DNA from 3 places in the Paradesulfitobacterium aromaticivorans genome. Region 2 is predicted to be linked to each of the others. Evidence: riboswitches for the same ligand, from Rfam matches in the RefSeq annotation. Region 2 holds a riboswitch; each other region holds the start of a gene.
What was found. A riboswitch is a leader RNA that binds a small molecule or an ion and turns the genes downstream of it on or off. The one in region 2 is predicted to bind S-adenosylmethionine.
Positions count from the first base shown of each region.

Region 1: linked by a shared signal. The riboswitch ahead of ACYQ2N_RS09735 (homocysteine synthase) and the one ahead of ACYQ2N_RS20705 (homocysteine biosynthesis protein) in region 2 are both predicted to bind S-adenosylmethionine.
Region 3: linked by a shared signal. The riboswitch ahead of ACYQ2N_RS02650 (methionine ABC transporter ATP-binding protein) and the one ahead of ACYQ2N_RS20705 (homocysteine biosynthesis protein) in region 2 are both predicted to bind S-adenosylmethionine.

Region 1 covers NZ_BAAHYT010000010.1:842,352-849,403, reverse strand. The annotation lists gene thrS (threonine--tRNA ligase) at 1-1,725, shown strand, start outside; SAM riboswitch class I at 1,865-1,972, shown strand; gene ACYQ2N_RS09735 (homocysteine synthase) at 2,083-3,372, shown strand; gene metA (homoserine O-acetyltransferase MetA) at 3,481-4,404, shown strand; gene infC (translation initiation factor IF-3) at 4,661-5,176, shown strand; gene rpmI (50S ribosomal protein L35) at 5,198-5,395, shown strand; gene rplT (50S ribosomal protein L20) at 5,458-5,817, shown strand; gene ACYQ2N_RS09710 (TrmH family RNA methyltransferase) at 5,879-6,673, shown strand; gene ACYQ2N_RS09705 (YqzL family protein) at 6,746-6,871, shown strand.
Region 2 covers NZ_BAAHYT010000011.1:815,684-822,735, forward strand. The annotation lists gene ACYQ2N_RS20700 (IS1634 family transposase) at 1-882, opposite strand, end outside; SAM riboswitch class I at 1,100-1,233, shown strand; gene ACYQ2N_RS20705 (homocysteine biosynthesis protein) at 1,327-2,520, shown strand; gene ACYQ2N_RS20710 (NIL domain-containing protein) at 2,643-3,044, shown strand; gene ACYQ2N_RS20715 (UPF0280 family protein) at 3,045-3,788, shown strand; gene ACYQ2N_RS20720 (MBL fold metallo-hydrolase) at 3,865-4,809, opposite strand; gene ACYQ2N_RS20725 (chromate transporter) at 4,981-5,508, shown strand; gene ACYQ2N_RS20730 (D-alanyl-D-alanine carboxypeptidase family protein) at 5,802-6,737, opposite strand; gene ACYQ2N_RS20735 (M23 family metallopeptidase) at 6,904-7,052, opposite strand, start outside.
Region 3 covers NZ_BAAHYT010000008.1:56,438-63,489, forward strand. The annotation lists gene ACYQ2N_RS02625 (precorrin-6A/cobalt-precorrin-6A reductase) at 1-584, opposite strand, end outside; gene ACYQ2N_RS02630 (ATP-binding cassette domain-containing protein) at 584-1,453, opposite strand; gene cbiQ (cobalt ECF transporter T component CbiQ) at 1,509-2,270, opposite strand; gene ACYQ2N_RS02640 (hypothetical protein) at 2,267-2,605, opposite strand; gene ACYQ2N_RS02645 (energy-coupling factor ABC transporter permease) at 2,605-3,327, opposite strand; cobalamin riboswitch at 3,606-3,792, opposite strand; SAM riboswitch class I at 4,072-4,170, shown strand; gene ACYQ2N_RS02650 (methionine ABC transporter ATP-binding protein) at 4,294-5,319, shown strand; gene ACYQ2N_RS02655 (methionine ABC transporter permease) at 5,327-6,001, shown strand; gene ACYQ2N_RS02660 (MetQ/NlpA family ABC transporter substrate-binding protein) at 6,170-6,988, shown strand.

The sequences.
Region 1 (7,052 bases), on a different contig from region 2:
CGCCACTCCAGTTCCCACTTGTTGGCCCAAGCCGTGCAGAATTTGTTTCCGGGGACGAAGCTGGGTATCGGCCCTGCCATTGCCAACGGTTTTTACTATGACTTTGATTCTGAGCATGTGTTTACCCCGGAAGACTTAGAGAAGATCGAAGCTGAAATGCGCCGCCTGGCCAAGGAAAACTATCCGTATGCCCGCCAAGAAGTTTCCCGCCCGGAAGCTTTGGCCTTTTTTGGGGAGCGCGGGGAAAAGTACAAGGTTGAGTTGATCGAAGACCTGCCCGAAGGGGTCACAATTTCCATGTACACGCAAGGGAATTTTACCGATCTCTGCGCCGGGCCGCATATCCCAGCTACCGGCCTGATTAAAGCTTTTAAGCTGCAAAATCTGGCCGGTGCCTATTGGCGCGGCAGTGAGAAAAACAAGATGCTCCAGCGGATTTACGGGACGACCTTTGCTAAAGCTTCAGATCTTGAGGACTACCTGTTTAAGCTGGAAGAGGCTAAACGGCGCGACCACCGCAAGCTGGGGCTGGAGTTGGACTTGTTCAGCCTGCATGACGAGGGGCCGGGTTTTCCCTTTTTCCATCCCAAAGGGATGATCCTCCGCAATACCCTGGAAGATTTCTGGCGTAAGGAACATCAAAAACGGGGTTATCACGAGATTAAGACCCCGATTATTTTAAACCGGAATTTGTGGGAACAGTCCGGCCACTGGGATCACTATAAGGAGAATATGTATTTTACGCAAATAGATGACCAGGATTATGCGGTTAAGCCTATGAACTGTCCTGGCGGCATGATCATGTACAAGACGAAGTTGCGCAGTTACCGGGATCTGCCCCTGCGCGTGGGTGAGCTGGGGCTAGTGCATCGCCACGAACTCTCCGGCGCTTTGCACGGGTTATTACGGGTGCGAAACTTTACCCAGGATGATGCCCACATCTTTATGCTCCCGTCGCAGATCAAGGACGAAGTTATCGGGGTGATTGAACTGGTAGATTACTTCTATAAAGTATTTGGCTTTGAGTATCATGTCGAGCTTTCCACCCGGCCGGAGGATTCTATGGGTTCGGATGAAGCATGGGAGCTGGCAACCAACGGCCTCAAAGAAGCGCTCGAAGCTAAGGGCATGAACTACAAGATTAATCCCGGAGACGGAGCTTTTTACGGGCCGAAAATCGATTTTCACCTTAAGGACTGCTTAGACCGCACCTGGCAATGCGGGACAATCCAGCTTGACTTCCAGATGCCGGAGAAATTTGATTTAACCTATATTGGGGAAGATGGGCAGAAACATCGTCCCGTCATGGTTCACCGTGTCGTCTACGGCAGCATCGAGCGCTTCATCGCTTTGCTTACTGAGCAGTACGCCGGAGCGTTCCCGGTATGGCTGGCCCCGGTGCAGGTACGCATCCTGCCGATCAGTGAAAGGCACCATGAGTACGCCAAAGCAGTTGTGGACAGGTTGCTTGAACTTGATATCCGAGCGGAAGTGGACGAGCGCCGGGAGAAAATCAATTACAAAGTCCGCGAAGCTCAGACAGAGAAGATCCCCTTTGCTTTGGTGGTTGGGGATCAGGAAGAAGAACAAAAGAGCGTGGCTGTCCGCCGCTACGGACAAGGAAATGCGGGAGAGAAGATGCCTCTTGCAGACTTCATTGCCCTGGTTCAGGAGGAAATCAGGAGCAAGAGCGCTGCGCTTGCCAGGGCAGAGAATAAGCAGTGAAATTTTCTAAGCTCAATTAATTAAACCTATTGACAAAGTCGGGATTTAATGATTATAATTTATTCATAGTATAAAGGAAACTTACTGCAGGTGGAGTTTTAAGTCTATCCAAAGTTTAGTGGAAAAATTTAATAGTTCTCTCTTATCAAGAGTGGCGGAGGGACTGGCCCGATGATGCCCGGCAACCGGCAGCGCATGCTGCAAGGTGCTAATTCCTGCAGAACCTAAAGGTTCTGAGAGATGAGAGCGGTATTTGCGTTTAGTTTGCAGATCTGCCTCTTCTCTCAGAAGAGGCTTTTGTTTTGTAAAAGTCTTAGTGGCACTTAGCTATCAAACAAATTTAAGGAGGAAAATGAGATGACAGCAGAAAGAAAACTTGGTTTTGAGACCCTGGCCCTGCATGGAGGGCAAAAACCCGACCCGGCTACAAATTCCCGGGCGGTGCCTATCTATCAGACTTCATCCTATGTCTTTAATGACACAGACCATGCGGCCAACCTGTTTGCGCTGAAAGAACCGGGCAACATCTATACCAGGATTATGAACCCCACGCAGGATGTGTTTGAACAAAGAGTGGCCCTCCTGGAAGGGGGAGCAGGGGCCTTGGCTACAGCTTCCGGTCAGGCGGCAATTACGTACGCTATCCTTAATATTGCCGGGGCCGGGGACGAAATTGTGGCTTCCAGTTCCTTGTACGGGGGCACGTACACGCTCCTGGCCAATACTCTCGCCAGATTAGGAATTACGGTTCGTTTTGTGGATGTTGACAACCCGCAGGAGTTTCGCGCAAACATCAATGATAAGACCAAAGCGCTGTACGTTGAGACGATTGGCAACCCGCGCATCAATGTGGCTGACTTGGAGAAGATTGCGGCGATTGCTCATGAACACGGAATTCCTTTAATCGTGGACAACACGTTTGCCTCACCGTACCTCTGCCGGCCATTTGAACACGGGGCTGACATTGTAGTGCATTCCGCGACTAAATTCATCGGGGGTCACGGTACATCCATTGGCGGGGTAATCGTAGATTCCGGGACGTTCGATTGGAACAACGGCAAGTTCCCGGGGCTGTCTGAGCCTGACCCCAGCTACCATGGGGTAGTGTTTACCGAGGCAGTTGGCTCCTTGGCTTATCTCGTGAAAGCCAGGGTAACGCTCCTGCGGGATACGGGGGCTGCCATCTCTCCGTTCAATGCTTTTTTGTTATTACAAGGATTGGAAACCCTTAATCTCCGGATGGAGCGCCATGTTGAGAACACCCGGAGAGTGGCCGAATTTCTTGAGCAGCACGAATTGGTAACCTGGGTGAACTTCCCTGGTCTTAAGCAGAGCCCGTATTATTCCTTAGCTCAAAAGTACCTGCCCAAGGGCGCGGGAGCGATTCTTACCTTCGGCCTCAAAGGTGGGCTTGAAGAAGGCAAAAAGTTTATTAATAGTCTGAAGCTTTTCTCCCACCTGGCGAATGTCGGGGATGCCAAATCCCTGGTGATTCATCCGGCCAGCACGACGCACCAGCAGCTTGATGAGGAGTCCCAGCTCCAGGCCGGAGTGAGCCCGGATATGATTCGCCTCTCCATCGGGTTAGAGACAATTGGCGACCTGCTCGAAGATCTTGATACTGCTCTTAGTGCCAGCCAGAAGTAGGGCCGCGGCCTCTGCACGGATATCGGTCGCCTAGGTCACGCACCGTTCGCAGGCCATTGTTCGTATGCTAAAGTCGGCGTCCCAGGAAGCAACAAGGAGTGATAGCATATGCCGATAAAGATTCCGGATCACTTGCCGGCAATGGAGATCCTAAATTCAGAGAATGTCTTCGTCATGGCTGAAACCAGAGCCTATCACCAGGACATCCGGCCCTTAAAAATAGCTATTCTGAACCTTATGCCGCACAAAGATGTTACCGAAACTCAGATTCTCAGGCTTTTAAGCAACTCTCCCTTGCAAGTGGAGATTACCCTTCTGCACTTGGAGAGCCATACTCCTAAAAACACGGCGCAAGAATACCTGGACACTTTCTACACCACGTTCAGCGTCGTGAAGCGGCGTAAATTTGACGGTTTGATTATTACCGGTGCCCCGGTTGAGCAACTGGAGTTTGAAGAAGTGACTTACTGGCCGGAACTCAAGGAAATAATGGACTGGACCCGCACCAATGTGACTTCTACGCTCCACATCTGTTGGGGGGCGCAGGCCGGTCTGTACCATCATTATGGCGTGCCCAAACATCCCCTGCCCGAGAAAATGTTTGGAGTTTTCCCGCATAAAATTTATAAGACCGGTCCGAGTGCCTTAAAACTGCTGCGCGGATTTGATGATGAATTTTTTGCGCCCCATTCACGTCATTCGGAGGTGCGGCGTGAGGATCTGGAAAAAGTGCCGGATTTGGAGATCTGGGCAGAATCGGATGAGGCCGGAGTCTATATGGCTGCGGCCGCTGATGGCCGCCAAATCTTTGTCACAGGGCACTCGGAGTACGACCTTAATACTCTGAAAGACGAGTACGAGCGGGATCGGGCCAAAGGGCTTTCTATCAAGATTCCTAAGAACTATTTTCCGCAGGATGATCCCGCTCAAATCCCGGTGCATAAGTGGCGCTCCCATGCGAATCTGCTGTTTGCCAACTGGCTTAATTACTTTGTGTACCAGGAAACACCTTATGAGTTGGAGGAGTCTTAAGGGATTCAAGGTCTTATAATCTATAAAACAAGCAAACATGGAGTTTTTCCTTTAAATGTTGACACACCGTAGTTTCAAAGGTATAATATCTTTTAGTCAAGTAGAAGCCATCCGCTTCTCACCTCATGGCTGAAGTCGATGAGGTATCTTCGCAATCTGAGCTAGTTTATTTTTGCTCATTTGGGAGACGGGTGGCTTATGCCCGTCTTTTTATTGTGCTGGTGTTAGGGAAAAAATTATTTGGAGGTGGCTAATTATTAGCAAGGATTTACGGATTAATGAAGAAATCCGGGCCCGGGAAGTGCGCCTGGTTGGAGAGGAAGGCGAGCAACTCGGGATTCTGTCAGGGCGTGATGCTCTGCAAATTGCTCACGAGAAATCTTTAGACTTGGTGGAAATTGCGCCGACAGCGAAACCTCCTGTGTGCAAGCTGATGGACTATGGCAAGTTCAAGTATGAACAGTCTAAAAAGGACAAAGAGGCTCGCAAAAAGCATAAAGTGACCGAGATCAAAGAGGTTAAACTGCGCCCTAATATTGAAGATCATGATTTCGAAACGAAAGCACGCAATGCCCAACGCTTTTTGAACGATGGAGACAAAGTTAAAGTTACGATTATGTTCCGGGGGCGGGAGATTACTCATCCGGACTTAGGAAAGAAATTATGCCTGCGTCTTGCTGAGTTTGTAAAAGTAGAGGCAAATATAGAGCGTGAACCCAAGCTTGAAGGCCGCAATATGATTATGATTCTGACTCCTGTTAAACATGACTAACTGAGAGGGGGATATCCCAACATGCCTAAAATGAAAACACATCGCGGTGCCGCCAAACGCTTCAAGAAGACCGGGACAGGAAAAATTGTGCGCTATCATGCCTTCACCAGTCATATTCTGGAGAAAAAGTCGCCCAAACGCAAGCGTAATCTGCGTAAATCCGGCGTTATGGCTAAATCCGATGCCAAACGGGTTGAGCGCTTGATTGCCTATCTTTAAGATTGAAGTTATGAACTAGAATCAGTAAATAAAAAGAAACAGTTATTAAGGAGGTCTTCGCTATGGCCCGAGTTAAAAGAGGGGTTACGAAGCATCAGCGCCATAAGAAAATATTAAAATTAGCCAAAGGTTACCGCGGTGCAAAAAGCAAGCTTTTCCGCCCGGCGAATGAACAAGTTCTTAAGTCTTTAGCCTATGCATATGTGCACCGTAAAGATAAAAAGGGAGATTTCCGCAAGCTGTGGATTGCCCGGATTAATGCCGGTGCCCGCTTGAATGGGATGTCCTATAGCCGCATGATCAACGGCCTCAAGAAAGCGGGAGTGGTTGTCAACCGCAAGATGTTAGCTGAGCTGGCCATCAATGATGCCGCTGCCTTTGCGCAATTGGTGAACACTGCCAAGGCTGCTGTTAATCAGTAAATAGTTAGGGAATAGGATGCTCAGGCATCCTTTTTCCATATCTGTATAGGGGTGAGTTTAGATGCTCACATCATTACACAACACCCTGGTTAAACACGTGGTTTCTTTGCAGCGACGCAAAGGTCGGGAGCAGGCTGGGGAGTTTATGATCGAGGGACGGCGCTTCCTGGAAGAAGCCTTGCGCAGGGGGGCTGCCATCACCCAGGTGTTCCTGGTGCCGGAGAGGAAGCAGCGGGAGTGGGAGCCTCTGTTAGCTGAGCTTGCACGCCGCCGGATTCCCGTGGAGGAAGTGGATGAGCGGGTCGTGCGCAAACTGAGCTTGACCGTGGAGCCCCAAGGGCTGTTGGCTGTGGTGAAACAGCCGCAGTATGGCTGGGCCGCTGTCAAACCGGGCCCGGATACGGTGCTTTTAATCCTAGACGGAATTCAGGACCCGGGCAACTTGGGGACGATTCTGCGCACAGCCCTGGCAGCAGGAGTACAGGATGTTTGTCTTACTAAAGGGACGGTCGATCTCTATAATGACAAGGTCTTGCGCAGTACGATGGGGGCGGTTTTTTCCCTAAAGATTCTTTGTAATCAAGAACCGAACGAGATTCTAAATTTCTGCCGGGCCAACTCGCTGCGTTTAGTCCTGGCTGATGTTGAAGGGACTCCTCCTTACAGCACCGGGCTGTTAAAGCCCCCTTTAGCTTTAGTGATCGGAAATGAGGGTAATGGCCCGCACGAGATATTCCGCTCCGCTGCCGCGGAGAGAGTGGCGATACCTATGTTCAACCAGGTGGAGTCCCTGAACGCTGCGGTTGCGACCGCGATTTTGCTCTATGAGACCGTGCGCCAGAGGGATTTCTTGTAAAAAGTAAATTAAGTGTGCTATAATCGGGATGAAACGGTTCAGAAAGTCCAAGCCGAGAAAGGTGGTTCTCCGATGTCACCTACTGATTGGTTGTGGAAAGTTTTCGAGGTAACCGGTTCCCCTGATGCCTATTTGCTTTACCGGCATTTTTTGAATGACCTAAGTGGGTTTGAGCAAGTGATTAATAAAACCCTGTAAAAATAGGCTAAAACGATGATCAGGTTAAAAGGAGAGCTTTCTTTCAGGGAGGGAATGGCCGGAGACTGGAAGCCAGCCCAGAAAGTATCCTCCTCGCTGTGCGAGGTTAAAGTTCGCCTGAGAGTGGCTTATTGATAATGTAGATAAGCCCGGATGCTCTGCCGTTAACGGAGGGAAAGCG
Region 2 (7,052 bases):
AAATGCGCGTTCGCCTTCGTTGTTGAACCTTCTGTTCTTTTCAGAAGCCAGTCCGGCATCTGTACAGACAACAAATTTGGAAAGTTTAAAATCGGAAAGTATTTTTTGCTCTAAGGGTTTAAGCGTAATCTGTTCATTCGTGTTGCCGCTGTTGAGATTAAAAGCAAGAGGAATACCGTCTCCATCCATGAACAGACCCATTTGGATGATAGGGTTCGGTCGGTGTTCTTTTGAAGCGCCATACTGTTTAAGGCCTTCTTCTTGCTCGATTTCAAAGAAATAATTGGTACAGTCATAATAGAGAATACCCGTGTTTCTCTTTGAAATTTTGAGGCTGTTGCTATAAAGAGAAGACTGAATGAAGTCCATTTCTTTGGAAATGACTTCAAGTGCTCTGTACACATGCTGCAATTCAAAGTCAGTTTGTTCAATGAACTTTGAGGAATGCTTGTAGGTAGCGAGTTTGGAAGAAGGAAAAAGGATCCGTCCGTAAAGGAGCCGTGACAGTATAGCATTCAGATCAAAAAAGAACTTATACTTTTTTGATATCTCAGCGGAAACCTTATGAAGATTGAGTTCGTGATAGATCTGCTGGAGAAAAAGATAACCACCGTTGAAGAAGTGTTGTTGATCCTTGGAGATTACTTTAGATGGAGAGTATTTAACGATGACTTCTCGCGATTGCTCTTTCTCTTTTTTGTTAAGGTCTTCTATGTATGATTTAGCCCATTCAATAGGATCTCGCCCATTTAGTTTTTGCTGTAATTCAGCAAGCGTCCCTAACTTTTCAACAACTTTTGTGGAACGCCTACCGTTCTCGTAAATAGATTGTATGACATAAAGCGAAGTAGCATTTTTAGACTTGGATATACTAAGTCGCATAGTAACAATCTCCTCCAATCCCTTACATTATAACACATTACGCTAAATTACGCACTAAGGATTGGAGAAAATTTGACATTTTTCCAATAAAAAAAGCCCTGTTTTCAAGGCTTGTAGAAATTTCTATATAAGCGCAAGTGTCAAAGACCCGAGATTATTGACAGAATCTGTCCTGCCTGCTACACTTATATTTATCAAACTTCATATTTATATGATACTCTTATCCGGAGTGGTGGAGGGACTGGCCCAATGAAACCCGGCAACCCGCTCGGTAGCGAGGCTATTAGTATAGTCAAGCTGCAAAGCACGGTGCTAATTCCTGCAGGAGAAATTTCTTCTGACAGATAAGAGGAGCGGCAAAGTGTATTTGCATGCCTCTTCTGTCAGGGAAGGGGCTTGTTTAATGTCCGGGAGAGTATAACAGGATGGAGGGGGGCTGCAATTATGAGTGTTGAAAAAACTTACGCCGAAATTAATGCCAAAATTAAAGCAGGAAAAGCAGTTGTTGTAACTGCAGAGGAACTTATCGGGCTCGTTCAGGAAAAAGGGTTAAGCGCGGCAGCCAAGGAGGTCGATGTTGTAACGACCGGAACCTTTGCTCCAATGTGCTCATCCGGGGCCTTTCTAAATTTTGGGCATACCAAACCAAGGATGAAAATGCAGAAGGTGTGGCTTAACGGCGTTCCTGCGTACGGCGGGATAGCTGCCGTAGATGCCTACCTCGGGGCTGCGGAATTACCTGATGATGACCCACTTAACAGCAATTATCCGGGTGAATTCCGCTATGGCGGGGGACATGTAATCCAGGATTTAGTTGCACGCAAGCCTGTGAAATTAAAAGCACTGGCTTATGGTACAGACTGCTATCCGCGGCACGAGTTTGAAACCACTATTACTTTGGATGAGATCAATGAAGCGATCCTCTTCAACCCGCGCAATGCTTATCAAAATTACAATTGTGCAGTTAATTTAACGTCGAAGATTGCTTATACCTATATGGGGATGCTTAAGCCTAACTTAGGTAATGCGCATTACTCCACTTCTGGCCAGCTAAGCCCGCTGCTTAAAGACCCGCACTTCAAAACGATCGGGATCGGTACGAAAATCTTTCTGGGTGGCGCTACGGGTTATGTTGCTTGGCATGGCACCCAGCATTTTCCTTCTATCCAAAACCTGGAAGGGAAAGATTTGGGACCGGCAGGGGGAACTCTGGCCGTAATCGGGGATTTGAAGCAAATGAACCCGCGCTGGCTTGTTGGTACGAGCTATATCGGGTATGGTGCAACTTTGAGTGTGGGTATCGGGGTGCCCATTCCGATTCTCAATGAGGAGATAGCCAAATATGCAGCCGCAACTGACCAAGAGTTGTTTGCGCCAGTTGTTGACTATGGGGAAGCTTATCCTTCTCGGACCCCGGGAAATCTGGGCTATGTCAGTTATGCCCAATTAAAATCCGGCAAAATCACCGTTAATGGCAAAGAAATTCCCACGGCACCACTTTCTAGCATTCCCAGGGCCCGGGAAATTGCTTCCACGCTCAAAGATTGGATTAATAATGGAGATTTTCAGCTCACAGAACCGGTGAAATTACTTCCGTCACCTGCTGATGCTCCGGCGGCCAATGTGCTAAGAGGGTAGTAACCACCTTCAGCCTTTGCTAAAAGGGACTATAGGGAGTCAGTACTCAAAGATTTATGTTGATAGTCAGTTGTTCGATCAAGAGAGTAAAACCGGATGAGAAAAAGGAGAGGAGAGGTTATATGTCTCCCAAGAGAATAGTATTGCGTTTCGGTACAGATATTTCAGTTAAACCGATCGTATATCGCTTAGTTAAGGATTATGATTTAGTCGTTAATATTGTCAAAGCTGATGTTAACCCGCAAAAAGAAGGTACAATGGTGCTTGAAGTGATAGGGGATCAGAGTGAGCAAGGGCTCGACTATCTTCGCGAAATTGGGGTATCAGTGCAGGATCTTAATCAAGAGATTATTCGCAATGATGACAAGTGTGTTATGTGTGGGGCTTGTACCGCGATTTGCCCTACGGGAGCCCTATATTTAGAAAGAAATTCCATGGAAGTTAAGTTTGACGGGGATAACTGTGTAGTCTGCCAGCTCTGTGTAAAAGTTTGCCCAATGCGGGCGATGGAGGTCCGGCTCTAATTGGAATACAGAGAACGCACCTATCGTCAACTGCACCGCCAACATGATCTTGTTCATTTTCAAGCGATGGTAAAGGAAACTGACTTGGACATTGGAATCCGCAAAGAATGCTATTCGGCGGCAACGGTACAGTGGGTTGAGAGTGTGGTTAAGGATGTGCGGCAGCCATTGGAGGAATACGTTGCTCTTGATCCCGGTTTTGTGGCTGCCCTTACTCCGTACGCTGTATTAGCGGACGCCCCCCGGATTGCCGTCATGATGGCAGAAGCCGGGAGGCAAGCCGGGGTTGGTCCGATGGCTGCGGTTGCGGGGGCGGTGTCAGAGTTGGTAGGAAAGGCGATAGCTAAACGTTCACGGGATGTGATAGTGGAAAACGGCGGGGATATCTTTCTCCGTACAGGCCGGACACGCTATATCGGAATTTTTGCGGGGGCATCCCCCTTGTCTAATAAGATTGCCCTTGAGATCAAGCCAGAGCACACTCCCTTAGGAATCTGCACTTCTTCCGGCAAAATCGGGCATTCTCTCAGTTTCGGACAGGCTGATGCGGTTGTGATTCTGTCCCCGTCAACTGCCTTGGCTGACGCTGTGGCTACGGCTGCCGGGAATCGCGTTAAGAATGGCTCAGATATGGAAGAAGCCATCGAGTTTGCAGCCGGAATTCATGGGGTTACAGGAGCCTTAATCATTTGGGAAGACAAGCTGGCTGCCTGGGGACAGGTTAAACTAGTTCCGCAAAGTTAGTACCGAAAATTTGGTTCAAGGCTGATCCCTTTCTACTCAAGAGCATAAGAAATGTTACATCTTTATGGACGCTAAGTTAGATCTTACGCCTGAACGTGATAATATTACCGCTCTCATGCACTTCTACTTGATCGGCAGCTTGCATCAGATCAAGCATGCCTACAACTTTTGATACCGCGAGAAACATTTCAAACCCCTGCACCCAGGGGTATATTTTTTTGGCTAAAGTGTAGGGAGTATAGGCATCTTCGCATAGGAAAGGGTAGATTTCGTCCATTCGAGTCGTATAGTTATCGAATACCTCGAACGCTTTTGTGTCGGGGTCGTCAAATACTTCTCCGTGCCCTGGATAGATAATGGATAATCGTAACTGGAGAATGTCTCTTAAGCTTTTAAAGTATTGACGGGAAGTAGACATCCAGTATCCGTTCCCATCCGGTTCCAGCACAGGATTAGGCGTGGTCCCGGCTAAAAAGTGATCGCCGGAAAAGAGTGTACCTGTAAAATGCTCATAAATACTGATACTGCCGGGAGAATGGCCCGGCGTAGGAATGATTTCAAGCTTATAATTCCCGAGCCTAAACACTTCCCCACCGTACACAGGGGTAGCAGAATTAAGCTTGCTGCCAAAAGATTGATTACGTTCACGGATTATGTTTGTGATTTCGGCAACTTCCTTTGGCGGAATGCCGAGGCACATTAATAACTCCTGATCAAGCTGCCAGTAACCCTTGTGTGCTTTAGCGAGATCATGTTCGTGAATGTATACCGGGGCACGGGTAAGTTCATGCAGTTTGTCCGCAAGTCCGGAGTGGTCACCATGGCCGTGGGTTAAAATAATTTGCTCGATTGCGTGGAGGTTGATCCCTTCTTGACTCATAGATTCTTCTAAGAAAGGAAGAGCATCTGCAGTGACAGGTCCTGCATCTATGAGCGTATATGGCTTAACCTTTATGAGGTAAATGTTTACGGGTCCTACGGGCAAGCCTGTAGGTACTTGTATCATTCTTACCGGCAACAATTCAATGCCCCCTAAACTACATATTTGTTCGACAATAGAAGTCGATTCTATTGAATATTTTCTAGGCTATTTTCTATGTATTTGTTATAATAGGCCCGGAATTCATACCGAAAATACAAATATTATTTTAACAAGAGACGGGAAAAGGTGAAAGGGGTATAACTAAACAAAATGTTCAATGTTATGTGGGATTTATTCGTTGCCTTTAGTAGAGCCAGCAACTTAGGATTCGGCGGAGGCCCGGCAGTTATTCCTCTGATTCAGGAAGAAACTGTAGAACGCTATAGTTGGCTTACAAACGAGGAGTTTACTGATGCTTTAGCAGTTAGTAATGCTTTGCCAGGCCCGATTGCTACTAAGATGTCTGCGTACATAGGGTACAAAGTAGCGGGTTGGCCCGGGGTTGTAGCCGGAATGCTGGGCACAGTTGTGCCTACAGCCTTGGCGGTAATTCTTTTAAGTGGAATCATTATGAAGTATGCCGATGCTCCCTGGCTTAAAGGCATGCTTAAAGCTGTTCGCCCTGTTGTTGTCATCTTAGTTGCACAAACTGCCTGGGACATGGGGCTTAAATCCTTTCCCACCCTGAGCACCTGGGTCATAGCAGCAGTGGCTATATTAGCCCTGCATTTATTCAAGATTCATCCCGCTATTATAATTGTGGCGGCCATGATTTTTGGGTTAGTCTCTTTTAGATAGAATATTGACTTTAAGGTGATTCCTATTAGGGCTTGCTTCTTGAATCGCCTTTCTTTTGATTTCGGGATTGGATTTTGCATAAATATTATGTAAAGCTTTACATAATATTTATTATAGGACTCAAAGGATCTAACAATGTTTCTAATCTTCGAAATTACCTGGCGCTTCATTATCTCTATGAACGTTAAACGCTCTTCCAAGATACAAGGTTTTCCAATACTTTTCATTACTTCACCTCTATTTTTGCTTGATACCACAGGGCGAAAATGGATACCCGGGCAGACTTAATCACATCAAGGGAAAAATCCTTGGCTATCAATAAGGGATGTTGGATCACCTGTTGACTGTTCTAAGGCAGCTGTAGGCCTAAGTTTAGCCCAGGCTTGATCAAACAAGTCAACTGCATCGGCGTAGCGTTCTTGGCTGCCTAATAGTACTAAAAGTAAGTCTCCGTCCGAACCCGTTGTGTAGCTGACAAGGCATTGGCCGGCTTCCTCAGTGGTGCCGGTTTTAAGTCCTTGGTTGCCTGGATAAGTTGCAAGTAATTTATTGGTATTGTGAATAATAGTGCTATGTCTCCGACCGTTACTGTCAGTCCATGTTACTTGAGAGTCCTTCATTATTACATATCTCATAAGTTGTCCATTTTCAATAAATACTAATGCAATTTTGCTCAAATCGCTGGCAGTCGTATAATGGTTCGGTTCTGATAAGCCGTGTGGGTTTACAAAATTAGAATTTTGGCAACCAATAGTAAGGGCATATTCATTCATAGCCCGTACAAAGTCAGGTAAAGAGCCTTTGGCACCCACCGCGAGGGCTGCAGCCGCATCATTAGCGCTCATGAGGTACATTGCTGTCAGTAAATCCTGTACGGAAATTTTGGCCCCAGGTGTCAGTCCCAGGCGGGAACCCTCTACATTTACTTCGTCTCCCACTTCGATCATGTCGCTCTCAGACAGGTAGTTCAATGCCACTAAGCCAGTTAATAATTTAGTAGTACTGGCTGGGGCTTTTCTTTCAGTTTCATTATCTGAAAGCAATATTTCCTTGCTCTTAACTTCCTGGAGAATGTAACTCTTAATCAGATGAGTACCAGGTAAATCTTCCTGTTTGATCTCAGCTTTGATCTCAGCAGTGCTAATTTCATGTGGAGGCAGCCACATGAACCCAAATGTGATGATTATAAGAAGAGGGATTAGGAAAGCCTTACTTTTATGCTTTTGCAAAACCGGATTTTCCTTCCTTGCATTTGTTCAAAGGTTACGAAAGAAATGTATTATATACTAAACCTATTATAGCTAAGATTTTTTTAAGGGACAAGTTTGCGGAAAATATTCGATCTGGTGCATGCAAGAGAAGTCACATCACATTCTAGATAAAATTATGACATATTCAAGAAAAATTTTGCCAAACTGCCAGGAATGGATATGGATTTACCCATTCTTCATTAGGGAGTTGAATGCCGAAATGCAAGTGATCTGGAGTGGTAAGGGCATCACCGGTATGCCCCATTGTTCCGACAAACTCCCCCTTCCCTATTC
Region 3 (7,052 bases), on a different contig from region 2:
ATAGCCACGATATCTCTGGGGGCAATCCCCAAATCCTGGCACTTCTGAACCAGCCGCCCTTCCGGTAGTACCCGGACAACGAAGCGTGCCTTCGAAGCAAACGGACTCTGAACGAGGCTGTCAATCTGGTGGCTTCCCGTTGTGACAAAGACTGTTACAAGATCTTTACTTGCTCCGCTTAAAACCTTGCGTTCCGGTCCTGCTTTGTTCAAGGCCAGAACACGCTCTCCCAGTTTGTCCAAGGCCTGTTCCCAGCTTCCGACCGTATGTATCAAAGGATTCGCCGGGATCACTGTTTCCGGTCTGTCTAACCTAAGAAAGGGAATGCCCTGCTGCTCGCAGTATTCCCTTACTTTCCCGAACCTGGCACTGCAGGATGGGTGACTGGCATCAAGGATGACGGTACAGTCAAAAGACGGAATCCAACTGAGTAATTCTGCCAGATCCCCGTCCCGCTTACCCTGAGGTGCAAGCAATCTAAACTTGTCGTTATGAGTCTCAATTTTAAGGCTGGGAATACCTTGAGCGAGCAATCGCTCCCCGAGCTCGCGCGCGGCTGCCGTTTCTCCCACAAGAAAAATCATTAAGGCTTAACCCCCTCCTTAAGCGCACTGAACACCTGGCGTGCTTCCCGAATAGTCAAAGGGAATTCCCCTGCGGGAAAACCTTCCCGTTTAGCAAGCACCTCCCACAAATGCGCAATCCGCGGCAGGCGCAGAAAACTCTCCCTGATTAACTCTGGATCCCCGAATACTTGCGCAGGTGTCCCCTGCTTAATGATGCGCCCGGCCTGCATGAGGTAGGCCCGGTCACAATAAATTGGCACGATATCCACTTCGTGCGTAGACAAGATAATTGTCAGCTTATGTTCTTGCTGCAAGTCCTTAAGCAAACGCATGAGCGCCGTCGCTGTGCGCGGGTCCAGGCCTGCCGTAGGTTCATCAAGGATCATTATTTCCGGTTGCATCGCTAAAATCCCGGCAATGGCAACACGCTTCTTTTGCCCGTAACTTAGCTGATGCAGACTGCGCTTGCGATATTCCCACATCCCCACTTGCCCAAGCGCAAGCTCCACTCTGCCCGCAACCGTTGCTTGAGGCAGGCCAAGATTAACAGGCCCATAGGAAACATCTTCATACACCGTGGCTGCGAAGAGCTGGTCATTCGGATCCTGAAAGACAAGCCCCACCCGCGCGAATACTTCCTTCTTGGGCCAGCGGCTTAACTCCTGTCCTCTGAGCAAAACATGGCCCGAATTCGGCTTAAGCAATCCGTTAAACTGCTGAAAGAGTGTCGTTTTACCACATCCGTTAGCCCCAAGCAAGGCCACACATTCCCCGGCAGCGACAGCAAAATCAATACTGTGCAAGACTTCCTCCCCGCCTGGGTAGGCAAAGCTGAGGGTTCGAGCCTCTAATATCGGTTCGGTAATAGCTCTCTCGTTATCCTCCACGGTCGCATCCCCTTCATTCAGATAGCAGATTAGTTGCCACAACGAAACACCTATTTCAGCGAGCCATGAGCCAGGCAAAAATAATGATGGAAAGGCCCGCCACTGCAAGCACAATATCCCCTCTTCGAACCGTGCGCAGGTAATTAACCCGCATTTCCCCTTCATATCCCCGGCAAAGCATAGCCTCCCACAAGCGCCTACTACGCTCAAAAACCCGCAGGAACAGAACGCCACCGATCGCAGAGGTCGTCTGCACTGTGCGCCACCAAGTGCCATAACCCAGGCGCATGTGCTGTGCTTTTTGCAGGCGGTCCAGTTCTTCCATCAGTACAAACAGAGAGGAATAGCTCAAAGTCATAATTTCAATGACTGTCGCAGGAACTTTGAACCAGGCGAGGGCACTTACCCATTCCTGCACACTGGTGGAGAGCGTGAGCAAGAGCATGACACTCATCCCGCCCAAAACACGCACCGCAAATAAACGTCCCTGAATCAACCCTTCTTCATATCCGGTCAGATGCACCCAGCCCAGTTCCCAATGAAAAGCAGGGGTCTGACCGCTGAGGAAAATCTGCGTTAGCCAAAGCAAGACCGCGATCAATACCACCGGACGCAGGCGAAGGGCCACAAGGCGCACGGGTACACCCGCTCCCAAGAGCAAAGCCAGGCTTGTTAGCCCAAAATATGCCGGAAGCTGCCAAGTCTTAGTGCTTACTGCTGCCATTAAGCCGCATACCGACAAGAGCAGTTTTACCCTGCCGTCAATCCTGGTCAATACGGTCTGCGGAATCTCCAGTGTCAGATGATGGGCGCTCATTTGGACCTCATCTCCGCATCGGCGCTATACATATGATTCGAATTGGCTTTAAGATCGCTCTCGCGGCTATTCTTCTTGCCAAAAAAGCCACGCCATTGATAGCCCAGATAAAACCCGGCTACCGCTCCCCCGGCAGCAAATACAAACAACAACAAATCCCCTTTGTCTGTATTAATAAGGGGCGGGCGCTCCTTGACCCCTATTTCCGCAGCATATTTGGCAGCCACTTCTCCGACCTTCTCATCTGCACCGGGCATAGACATAGAGCTTGTTCCGACATATACCAGCAACGCTAAAAACACGATAGCCACAAGCCATTTCCCTGATTTTCCCATTATTTTTCAGCCCCCTTGGCCACATACTTGGTTAGCTCAGACCCCTGCGACCGGATCTCTTGCGCCCGAATCACTTTAAGCATCACCAGGATGTCTGGGCGGCGTTCGGCAATATACTTGAGGATAAAGCCTGTGAACAGCCCTTCTACGATCGCCAGCGGAGCCTGAGTGGGCAGGAATGCGCCAAAGATCGCGATAAACACTTCACTCACCAGATGCTGCCCGTGAATAGCGAGAGCCAACTGGATCGAAGTACCTATATAGATGGCAATATCCCCTATCACTCCGGCAGCGAGTCCTGACCAAAAAAGATTCGCTTTCATTCTGCGCAGCATCCAAAAGATTAGCCAGCCTGTCAGCCCCCCGAACGCTCCCATGGTCAGGGTATTGGCCCCTAAGGTTGTCAGACCGCCATGGGCAAAAAAGAGAGCCTGAAATAAAAGCGCGATCATACTAACTAAGGACGTAATCCATGGCCCTAGCAAAATTGCTCCCAGCGGAGTTCCGCCCGGATGGGAACTGGTACCGGTTATCGGTACGGGCACCGGCAGCAATGAGACCAGGAAGATCCCTGCGGTCATTACCCCTGTCAGTTGCTTCATCATGGGAATCTCTTTGCTTTTTTCAGTTAGACTTTTGACCCCGGCGGCAGCCATAATAACGGCACCTGCACCATAGAGAACTGCCGGTACGACCGGGAGCATTCCTTCTGCAATATGCATCTTTCTACTCCTCCATAATTAAAAAAGACAACCGACACTGCCATGCTCCAAACATCCTAGTACAGTAGCTTAGAGTCACGGCAATGTGTGGTCATCTTAGAAACAGCGTTCACTTCCGCTCTCAAGTCGCATCCGCATTTTTGAGAGCAAATCCCGCTGGACAAGACAATCTGCATGCTCCCCTCAGGAAGCTTATGTAAGTTTTCTACAACAGAAAAACCTCCACCAGAGGCGGAGGTATGCTGCTTCAACACGCACCTCCCATCCATCGTGGGTAAAGTGTTCTTTGCGGACAAGCAGGTTTCCTGGCTTAGGCTCCTCACCTTCTGCCCCTTCCCAGGTTTCCCCAGTGGGTATGGCAGAAGACTCCCCTTTTACAGTGGCGGGACCGCGCCGGATTCACACCGGCTTCCCTTTTATGACTCCTCAGTTCAAGAAGGAATCACTTGTCCGAATACGTATGAACTTGTGACTATTTTAGCATCCGTAGGGGCTCGGGTCAATCCCTTAGCACAGATTTCAGGATTCCGCTTGCAAAGATTTTCGGGTTAGGGATGGGCTACTTGCTCTTGTCCATTCCTTTAAGTATTAATACGACAAGAGTCGCAAAAGCGATTGCAAACATCAATGTTTTTGAAAGTACTTCTAATTATGTCATATCATTTTCATTTTTGTCATAATTTTCCCTCTTGCAATTCTTGCATTAATTTGCTAAGATAACCCCATAATTTAACATGATCTTGACTCTTATCCAGAGTAGGTGGAGGGACTGGCCCGATGAAACCCGGCAACCGGCAGCTAATGCACGGTGCTAACTCCTGCAGGCAATCTGGGAGATGAGAGGAGAACCGAGAGTCGCTTCGCGTGTTTTCCTCGCGAAGTTTTTTATTTGCCGGAAAAACTAAGAGATAGTCTCTTAACTTAAGATGAGAGTCATCGACAAGAGCTATTAGGGAGGCACGTTACATGATCCGGGTTGAGAATCTAACCAAAGAGTATTCCTCTGCTCAAGGCAAGGTTAAAGCCTTGGAAAACATATCCCTGCATATTCCACAGGGCGCTATTTACGGCATCATTGGTTTAAGCGGTGCGGGCAAGAGTACGCTTGTGCGCTGCCTTAATCTTTTAGAAAAACCGAGCAGTGGCCGGGTTCTTGTTCAGGGACAGGACCTCACCCAATTGTCTGATAGAGAACTACGCTCAGCCAGGCAGAAGATCGGCATGATCTTTCAGCACTTCCATCTCCTGCAGTCGCGCACGGTCGCGGAAAACATCGCCTTCCCTCTCGAAATTGCCGGGTTTCCCAAAGAAGAGATAGTTACCCGGGTTAACGAACTTCTGCCTTTGGTGGGATTGAAGGAAAAGGCCAACACCTACCCTCCTCAGTTAAGCGGCGGGCAAAAACAGCGGGTCGGCATCGCCCGTGCCTTGGCTACCCAACCGCAAGTCTTACTTTCCGATGAAGCGACTTCTGCTTTAGACCCGCAAACAACCCTGTCCATCCTCAATCTTTTGAAAGAAATTAACCAGACCTTAGGCTTAACTATCGTAATTATTACGCATGAAATGAAGGTTATTAAAGAAATCTGTTCGGACGTGGCGGTTATTCATGAAGCTCAGATTGTGGAACACGGCCCGGTCGAGTCGGTGTTTGTCAATCCTCAGTCAGTTATCGCTAAAGATTTTATTTCAACCGTTTTTCCCAACGAACTTCCACCCGAGCTTCTGCGCGATCTCGCTGCCCACCGCGATTCTGAGATCGTCCGCCTTAATTTTCTGGGCGCACGCGTTGCCGACCCTGTGATCACTGACCTGGTCCGAACTTGCGCGGTGCAAGCAAACATCCTTTACGGCAGCATTGACCACTTGCGCTCTACCTTGTTTGGCACGCTCACGTTGGAACTCCAAGGAACACCTGACCAATTGGAAAAAGCCCATGCTTACCTGTCAAAGCGTGAATTGCAAGTGGAGGTGATCCAGCGTGCACTTTGAACTATCCATGCTCTTTGACCCATCTTACTGGGAATTTATATTGCAGCTCATACCGCTGGCTTTGGGTCAGACCATCTATATGGTCATCGTCTCGACAGTACTTGCTTATGCCTTGGGGCTGCCTCTGGGAGTCTTGCTCGTAGTCACCTCCCCGGGGCACATTTTGCCAAATCCCTGGGTTGAAACGGTTCTGGGCACGATTATCAACATTCTGCGCTCTGCACCTTTTATTATCTTATTGGTCGCCCTTATGCCCCTCACCCGGGCACTCGTAGGCTCTTCCATCGGCACCACGGCAGCCATTGTCCCGCTGGTGGTCGCAGCAGCGCCGTTTGTTGCCCGAATTGTGGAAAGTTCACTGAAAGAAGTGCCTTATGGTGTCATTGAAGCTGCGCTCTCGATGGGAGCATCCCCTTGGCAGCTCATCCGAAAAGTCCTGATCCCGGAAGCTAAAGCTTCTCTCATCCTTGGCGTGGCAATTACCACGATCAGCATCATCGGCTATACCGCCATGGCCGGAACCGTCGGCGGGGGCGGAATCGGAGATGTCGCCATTCAGTGGGGCTATAACCGTTTTCGCACGGATATCATGATTATTACCGTTGCGATTTTAGTCGTTATCGTGCAGGTCATTCAATCCTTAGGCATGAAGCTGGCACGCAAAGTATCGCACTCAGGTTAGATAAATTCTTTCGTCTATATTGACAAAATTGAAAGACCTTTTTCTTAATATTCCTATTGGCTTCTCTGAACATATGGGCCCATGTGAAAAGAAGCTTGAAATAAAAGATTGAGCGATTGCTCATGAACAATTTATACTAATTCCAATACGCTAGGAGGAGTATTACAAATGTTAAAAAGCAAAACCCGTTATTTTACCCTATTCGTAATCAGTCTGATTGCACTTTCCCTTATTGTCGCCGGGTGCGGCCAACAAGCAGCGGCAAACGTCATCAAAGTCGGGGCTACTCCGAAACCGCACGCAGAAATCCTTGAAATCGTCAAACCCATTCTCGCGAAAGAAGGGGTCGACCTTAAAATCCAAACCTTCACTGACTACAACACCCCTAACCTGGCCGTGGACAAAGGGGAAATTGACGCTAACTTCTTTCAGCACACTCCCTATTTAGAAGAATTCAACAAGGATCACAACTTAAAACTTGTCTCTATCGCCAAAGTGCATATCGAGCCCATGGGCATTTATTCCAAGAAAGTTAAAGCGCTAACTGAGCTTAATAACGGGGACACCATCGCCATCCCTAACGATACGACGAACGGTGGGCGCGCTCTGAATTTATTGGAGAAGGCCGGCCTGATCCAGCTAAAATCCAGTGTTGGCATTAAAGCAACCGTTCAGGATATTGTCAGCAACCCCAAAAACCTTAAAATTACCAGTCTTGCCGCCGAACAGCTTCCTCGCGTCATCCCCGACCCTCAAGTGGCAGCAGCGGTTATTAACGGCAACTACGCCCTTGAAGCCGGACTTGACCCGACTAAAGATCCGCTTTTCCTCGAAGAAAAAGATTCTCCTTTTGCCAATATTCTCGTGGTTAAAGACACCCGGGCTAACGATTCCAACCTGCAAAAACTCGCCAAAGCCCTTAATTCTCCGGAAGTAAAGAAATTCATCCAAGACACTTATAAAGGGGCGGTCATTCCTTCATTCTAATCACTTTAAATTGTCACATTTAACTTAAGAAAAGTAAATTTATAGGACTGCCCGTATGCACTCC